2 regions of the Paucibacter sp. JuS9 genome follow, and region 2 is predicted to be linked to the other one. Evidence: predicted binding sites of a transcription regulator. Region 2 holds the regulator's gene; the other holds the start of a gene.

Evidence for each region. Region 2 encodes sigma-54, which starts transcription at its own class of promoters, with help from an activator protein. Its sites were predicted from a motif close to TGGCANGNAANCTGCTTT; they were not measured.
Region 1: the regulator sigma-54 is predicted to act here: its motif matches at 2,861-2,878, upstream of ABT392_RS09690 (PEP-CTERM sorting domain-containing protein).

The regions. Positions count from the first base shown of each region.
Region 1 is NZ_CP194172.1:2,181,536-2,185,475, reverse strand. Features, by position in the region: gene ABT392_RS09700 (acyl-CoA dehydrogenase family protein) at 1-713, opposite strand, end outside; gene ABT392_RS09695 (isoaspartyl peptidase/L-asparaginase family protein) at 857-1,837, shown strand; gene ABT392_RS09690 (PEP-CTERM sorting domain-containing protein) at 1,930-2,808, opposite strand; gene prsT (XrtA/PEP-CTERM system TPR-repeat protein PrsT) at 2,972-3,940, opposite strand, start outside.
Region 2 is NZ_CP194172.1:4,104,382-4,108,321, reverse strand. Features, by position in the region: gene ABT392_RS18260 (TonB-dependent receptor) at 1-782, opposite strand, end outside; gene ABT392_RS18255 (RNA polymerase factor sigma-54) at 1,227-2,726, opposite strand; gene lptB (LPS export ABC transporter ATP-binding protein) at 2,747-3,526, opposite strand; gene lptA (lipopolysaccharide transport periplasmic protein LptA) at 3,523-3,940, opposite strand, start outside.

The DNA of each region.
Region 1 (3,940 bases), 1.9 Mb from region 2:
TTGGCATAGGTCCAGCCCTTGTTCTCCTCGCCGACCAGGTTCTCGGCCGGCACCTCGACGTTGTCGAAGAACACCTCGTTCACCTCATGCTCGCCGTCCAGCATGATGATGGGGCGCACGGTGACGCCGGGCGACTTCATGTCGATCAAGAGGAAGCTGATGCCGGCCTGCGGCTTGACCGAGCTGTCGGTGCGTACCAGGCAGAAGATCCAGTCGCCGAACTGGCCCAGCGTAGTCCAGGTCTTCTGACCGTTGACGATGTATTTGTCGCCCTTGCGCTCTGCTCGGCACTTGACCGAGGCCAGGTCCGAGCCCGAGCCTGGCTCACTGTAGCCCTGGCTCCACCAGACCTCGCCGCTCATGATGCCGGGCAGGTGACGTTGCTGCTGCTCGGGCGTGCCGAAGGCCATGATCACCGGCGCCACCATCACCGGGCCGAAGGGCACGATGCGGGGCGCGCCGGCCAGGGCGCATTCTTCTTCGAACAGATGGCGCTGCACCGCGTTCCAGCCCGGGCCGCCGAACTGCTTGGGCCAGGCCCAGCCATGCCAGCCCTGCTTGCCCAGGAGCTTGGCCCAGCGCTGCAGATCGTCCTTGTTGAGGCGCAGCGCGTTGTGCACCTTGTGGCTGATGTCGGCCGGCAGATTGGCGGCCACCCATTGCCGGATCTCGGCACGGAAGGCCAGTTCCTCGGCTGTGAAGTTCAGGTCCATGACGGCGTCTCCATCCATTGCGACCCGCATGCTGCGGGCGATGCCGATTTTTAGCACGAGCGTTCGCATTTTCCTTGTCTCTGTCGAGACAGGGCGGGCTTGCCTACACTGCCCAGCCATCAACAAGCTCGAGACACGACGCCATGCCCCTACCTGTTCTTGCCATCCACGGCGGCGCCGGCACCTTGCTGCGCAGCAAGATGTCACCCGAGATGGAGCAGCAGTACCGCGCCGAATTGCGCAGCATCCTGCAAGCCGGCGAGCAGATGCTGGCGAATGGCAGAGACGCCATGGATGTGGTCTGCGAAGCCGTGCGACGGCTGGAAGAATGCCCGCTGTTCAATGCCGGAAAAGGCGCGGTGTACACGGCCGACGAGCGACATGAGCTCGACGCCAGCGTGATGAACGGCCACACGCTCGCAGCAGGTGCAGTGGCCGGCGTCAGCCGCGTGCGCAATCCGGTGCTGGCGGCTCGGGCGGTGATGGAGCGCGGCGAGCATCTGCTCTTCATTGGCGCTGCCGCCGAAGCCTATGTAGAGAAGCTCGGGATGGAGATGGTCGATCCCGGCTGGTTCGGCACGCCGCAGCGGCTGGAACAGTTGCGCCGAGCCAGAGCCGAGGCGGCGGGTGCGCTGCTGGATCATGACGGTCAGGCGTCGACGCCCATCATGGAGAGCAAGAAGTTCGGCACTGTCGGCGCGGTGGCGCTTGATGCGGCCGGCCACCTGGCCGCGGCCACCTCAACCGGTGGCATGACCAACAAGCTGCCGGGCCGCGTGGGTGACTCACCGCTGATAGGCGCGGGCTGCTATGCCAGTGACGACAGCTGCGCCGTGTCTTGCACGGGCACCGGCGAGGCCTTCATTCGCGTGGCTGCGGCGCGCGAGGTGGGTGCGCTGATGGAGTATGCGGGGCTGAGCCTCGACGAGGCAGCACGCCGGGTCGTTTTCGAGAAACTCGGCCGTGTGGCCGGGCAGGGCGGCTTGATAGCGGTCAGCAAGGACGGCGCCGTCAGCCTGCCCTTCAATACCGAGGGCATGTACCGCGGCAGCGTGCAGCAAGGCCGGCCGCCCGTTGTTGGCATCTATGGCGAGGCCGAGGAAGCAGCAAACCTGGCGCATTAATGGCAATCGGCCCTTCAGGGCCGATTTTTGTGGAGCGCCAAAGCAAATCGGCCCCGAAGGGCCGATTCATGCGAAGCGCAGAGGTGCGACGCTCAGGCTTGCTGCTTGGCCTTGCGGCGCAGACCGACCATGCCGAACAGTGCCAGGCCAGCCAGGGCCAGGGAGCCCGGCTCCGGCGTCTTGCCGGTGCTGGTGCCGGTACCGGCGACCGTCAGCAGCTTGAAGGCATCGTTGCCGATGGCGGAAGCCGAGTTGGAGGCACTCACGAACCACCAGCTGGAGCTGACTGCACCTGCGCCAGTGTTGCCGAAGCTCATGGTGTCGGGTTCGGCCGAGCCCACATTGCTGTAGTGGTTGAGCAACTTCCAGCCATTGGCCGTCGAACCAGCCGTGGCCGGCAGGCCGCTGGAACTGATCGAGCCCATGGTCGGGCCACCGGAGCCGCCAACCCAGTAGAACACCGAGATGTCGGAGTCGGTATAGGAACCGGAGGGATTGTCGGTACCGTTCCAGCCCATGGTGACACTGTTCAGGGCCACAGACACGGTCTCACCAGGGTTGGTGAAGTTGAGCAGGAAGCCTTCCAGCTGACCGACGTTGTCGGCTGCATGAGGGCCGGTGCCCGGGTCGCAGATGTTCCAACCCGACGCATTGGACTTGCCAGCGCATTCTTCGGTGTTGACGATGCCGAAGCCGGCGCTGCTACCCCAGGGGGCGACGGCCGCTGCGACGAAGTTCTGTACTGAGGGGCTCAGATCGGACGACCATGCCGTGATGCCCATCTTGGCATCGGCCGGGGCCATCGAATCGGTGCAGGAGTAGCTGTTTCCGTAGGAAACCGAGGCAGTCGAGCAATTGCTGTAGTTCCAGGAACCGTTCCAGGTTGTAGCGGCTTGCGCGCTCTGGGTGCTCACCAGTCCGAGCAGGCTGGTTACGGTTGCCAGGATGAGACGCATGGTTTGTTTGTTCATTAAATTCTCCAGCTGGGCCCTGCAATCGCTGCGCGGCTTGATGATCTTGCAAGAAGCAATTTGTGGGCCAGTGTTTGGGAGTCTATGAAAATCAACGACTTACTGGTGGATCTGGGGCTTGCTTTGAGGCGACTGTAAATTGTTCCGACGGAAATAGCTCCCCCTACTTGAGGGTCTGGAGCAGGGCGCTGGCCCGGGCCGCCGATTCCTTGTCGATCTTGTTGTCGGCGGCAGGCTCGAGTTCCGCGCGCGCTTCAGCCTTGCGGCCGAGCTTGATCAGGACCTCGGCCAGGTGGGTGCGAATTTCGGCATTGCCGGGGTTGCGCAGGCGCGCGTCGCGCAGCAGGGGCAAGGCGCGCTCGGCCTGGCCCAACTGAAACTCCGACCAGCCCAGCGTATCCAGGTAGAGAGAATTGCCGGGCTCCAGCTGCACCGCTCGCTGTGCCAAGGCTATCGAGCGTGTGTTGCGCTGGGCGAGCAGCACGGAAGCCTGGCTGTTCAGGGCCTCGGCATCGTTGGCGTTGACTTGCAAGGCGCGCTCATAAGTCTTGCTGGCAGCGTCGAAGGCCTTGTTGCGTGCCTGCGCATCGCCAAGGGCCTTCAGCACGAGGCTGTCGCGAGGGTGCTGCTTGAGCCAGGCCTCCACCGGCTGTGACGCCGGACGCAGGCCCTCCAGGCTCTGCTGCAGGCTGAAGAGGCGCAACAGGCTGAGATTGGTAGGTTCCAGCTGGTGGGCGCGCCGCAGCGAGTCCAGCGCAGCGGCCGGTTTGCGGTTGGCCAGGGCGATATCAGCCAACAGGTGGTGGCCGGCTGCCAGTTTGGGCTGTGTCTGGGTCAGTTGCAGGGCGCGGCGCTCTGCCTTGCCAAGTTCACCCTGCATGATTTCCACGCCGGTCATCAGGGACTGGGCGCGCACCAGGTTGGGCTCCACGCTCAAGATCTTCTCGACCGAATAGTTGGCACCGGCTACATCCTTGGCCTCGAGTTGCAATTCGGCGATTGCCAGCAGCGTAGGTACAACGACTGCCGCTCGCCGTGAGGCTGCCGACAATGTGTTGCGAGCGCCCACCAGGTCGCCGTTGAGCAGTTGAACTCGACCATGAAGGGTCAGAACCTGCGCATCTTCGGGGGC
Region 2 (3,940 bases):
GACTTGTTCAGGTTGACCAGCACGCCCAGACGCTTGTCCAGGAACTTGTCGGCCAGCACCAGGTTCAGGTTGGGCGTGGTCTTCCTGTTCAGGGAGCTCTCGGTGGCGGCCACGCGCAGCGAGTAATAGGGCTTCTTGAAGTCCAGGCCGGTCCGCGTGTTGATGATGATGCTGCCGCCGAGCGAGCCTTCGGTCATCGCGGCGGTCGAACCCTTGACCACGTCCACGCTCTTGATCAGGTCCGACGAAAGCTCGCGGAACTCGACACCGCGGCCACCGCCACCACCCAGCAGGTCGGTGCCGCCACCAGCCTGCACGGCCTGGCCATCCATCTCCACACGCGTGAGATCGGCGCCGGTGCCGCGCACCGAGACGCTCACGCCTTCGCCGAAGTCGCCGCGGTCCAGCGCCACACCGGCAATGCGCGAGATCGCTTCGCCGATATTGCGGTCAGGGAAGGCACCGACGTCTTCCGCCACGACCGAGTCGGTGGCCGTGGCCGCGCGCTTCTTGCGGTCGATGCTGGACTGCTGCGAGAGCCGCGTGCCGATCACCAGCACCGAGCTCAGCTCGGCCGTGGCCTTCGCTGCCGGCTTCTTGTCATCCTTGCTGTCCTTGGCCTGTTCACCGCCTTGCGCCGCTTCGGCCGCGGGCTTGGCCGGCGCTACGGGCGTCGTGCTCGCTTGAGCCATCGCGGCCTCGCTGGCCATCAGCGTGAGGGCCATGGAAACGGCCAGGGCCAGGCCATCCGGCCGCAAGGCCAGTTTCGAAATCTTGTTCACAAGCTGTCTCCGTCACCGGGCTTGGCCGGCACTTTTTGTCATTGACTGGTGTTCACCGCAAGCGCCCCGAGGCTTCACGAGGCGGCGATCTACAAGCCTGCTTGCAAGGCCCGGATGAGGCCCGCCTGCGCTTGTGAGGAGTCCAGCTTATGAGGACGGGTCCGAATCGATGTATGACGCTTGTGCGTCGAACTATCGGAATTTTGAATAGCGGATGAATCGGCCGGGAAGCAAGGTTTCCGGTCACCCACTTTGCGGGTTATCCCGGGCGGATTCAGGGCGCATCAATCAACGCCTTGATCGTTTGTGCCGGCGCTGTTGCGGTGCGGCGACTGACGCGGCAAAGTCCTAGCAAGTCGCTGGGTCATGCGTTGGCAGCGCGCTGCGCGGCAGGCATTCAGGGCCCCGTTCAGACCCCCGCTCAGACCCCAGGTCAGAGTCGCGTCAAAGCGCCTTGCGCAGATTGGCCGGCGCAATTTTCAGCGCCTCGCGGTACTTGGCCACCGTGCGCCGCGCCACCTGGATGCCCTGCTCTTCCAGCATGTCGGACAAGGCGCTGTCGGACAGCGGCTTGTTGTTGTCTTCGGCGTCGACGAACTGCTTGATCAGCGCGCGCACCGCCGTGCTGGAGGCATTGCCGCCGGCATCGGTGTTGAGGCCGGACCCGAAGAAGTACTTCAGCTCGAAGGTGCCATGCGGCGTGGCCATGTACTTGGCCGTGGTCACGCGCGAGATGGTCGATTCATGCAGGCCCAGCTCGTCGGCTATTTCTCTGAGCACCAGCGGCTTCATCGCCAGCGCCCCATGCTGGAAGAAGCCCTTCTGCCGCTCGACGATGGCCTGCGAGACACGCAGGATGGTGTCGAAGCGCTGCTGGATGTTCTTGATGAACCAGCGCGCCTCCTGCAATTGGCCGCCCAGCGCGCTGTTGCTGATGCCGCCGCGCGTGGCGCGCAGCGCATTGGCATAGAGCTCGTTGATGCGCAGCTTGGGCGCGACCTCGGGGTTGAGCATCACACGGAATCCGCGGCCGCTCTTGCTGACGATCACGTCCGGCACCACGGCCGCCGCCTCGCCTGGCGCAAACGGCCGGCCCGGCTTGGGCTCCAGTGTCTGGATCAGCGTCTGCGCCTCGCGCAGCAGCTGTTCGTCGGCGCCGGTGAGTGCCATCAGCTTCTTGCTGTCGCGCCGGGCCAGCAGCTCCAGGTGGTTCTTGCAGATCAGGATGGCCACCACCTGCACCTGGCTGCGCGGCCGCGTGCGCAGTTGCAGGAGCAGGCATTCGGAGAGGTCCCGGGCGCCGACACCGGTGGGCTCCATGCTCTGCAGCCAGCGCAAGGCCACCTGCAGGCGTTCCAGCAATTCCTCGAGTGCCTCGGGGTCGTCTTCACCGGCGAGCGAGGCGGCGATCTCTTCCAGCGGGTCGGCCAGGTAGCCGTCGTCGTTCAGCGATTCGATCAGCACCAGGAGCGCGGCGCGGTCTTCGCTGCTGAAAGACATGCCGGCCATCTGCTGTTGCAGATGCTGCTGCAGGCTGATGGACGGCGCCTCGGTCTCGGGCCTTTCTCCGTCTTCGCTGCTGGAGCTGGCGCTGCCGGGCAGCTCGCGGATGCCGTCGAAGTCGTCGCCCTCGGTGCCGTTTTCCCAGTCTTCGCGCTCGGTGGTGCCGAAGTCCTCGGCCTTGATCTCGCTCGCGGCCTCACCATCGCCTGAAGGTGCCGAGTCGGGTTCGTCGGACGCGTTGCCGCGGACTTCGCTGAGCTCGGGTGCGGTGACCGCGCTGCCGAATTCCTCGTCGGTCTCGAGCAGCGGGTTCTGCGCCAGCATCTGCTCCACTTCCTGGTGCAGCTCCAGTGTGGAGAGCTGCAGCAGCCGGATCGACTGCTGCAACTGGGGCGTCAGCGCCAGATGCTGACTGAGCCGTACCTGCAGGGTGGGTTTCATCTCAGCGCAGCCCCAGCAGCCTACATTTTGAAGTGTTCGCCGAGGTACACCTTGCGCACGTCGGCGTTGGCCACCAGCTCGTCGGGCGTGCCTTCGGCCAGCACCTCGCCCTCGCTGATGATGTAGGCGCGGTCGCAGATGCCCAGGGTCTCGCGCACGTTGTGATCGGTGATCAGCACACCGATGCCGCGCGCCTTCAGGAAGCCGATGATGCGTTGGATCTCGAGCACGGCGATCGGGTCCACGCCGGCAAAGGGCTCGTCCAGGAGGATGAAGCGCGGCTGCGTGGCCAGGGCGCGGGCAATCTCGACCCGGCGGCGCTCGCCGCCCGAGAGCGCGGGTGCAGGGCTGTCGCGCAGCTTCTCGATCGAGAGCTCGTGCAGGAGGCTGTCCAGCATCTCGTTGATGCGGGTCTTGGTCCAGGGCTTGCCGTTCTCGTCCTGCTGCAGCTCCAGCACGGCGCGGATGTTTTCCTCGACGGTGAGCTTGCGGAAGATCGAAGCCTCCTGCGGCAGATAGGACAGCCCGAGGCGCGAGCGGCGGTGGATGGGCAGGCGCTCCAGCGCCTCGCCATCGAGCCGGATCTCGCCGGCGTCCGCCCGCACCAGGCCGACGATCATGTAGAAGCTGGTGGTCTTGCCGGCACCGTTGGGACCCAGGAGGCCCACGACTTCACCGCTGTCCACGGCCAGGTGCACGTTCTTGACCACGCGGCGCACGCCGTAGGTCTTCTGCAGTCCGTCGGCCTCAAGCCGGCTCGGGCGGCCCGGTGCCGCCGCTGCGCTGTCGATGCCGCTCATGAGGGCTTGCGAGGCGTGGTTTGCAGCGTGGTGCTGGGCTGCAGTTGGGTCGGTGCGCTGCTTGCGGACGGCAATGCCTCGGGCGCACTGGCTGCGCGCGGCATCAACACCATGCGGCCGCGGCCGTTGGGGCTGCGCTCGACATTGCCGCCGCTGGTCTTGAAGAGTTCGCTGCGGTTGTCATAGGCGATCTCGCCACCGGTGGTCTCCCCCGTGACGAGGCCGTTGCGCAGTTGGCGAAGCACCGCATTGCCGACGAAGCGGACGGTTTCCTTGCGGCTGTCGTATTCGATCTGGTCGGCCCTGCCTTCGATCACCTCGCCCGGCGTGTCACGGCCCTGGCTGAAGCTCACCTGCTTGTCGCCGTCCGAAGTGGCCGAGGCCTGGAAGAAGCCGTCGGGGGTTTCCTTGATC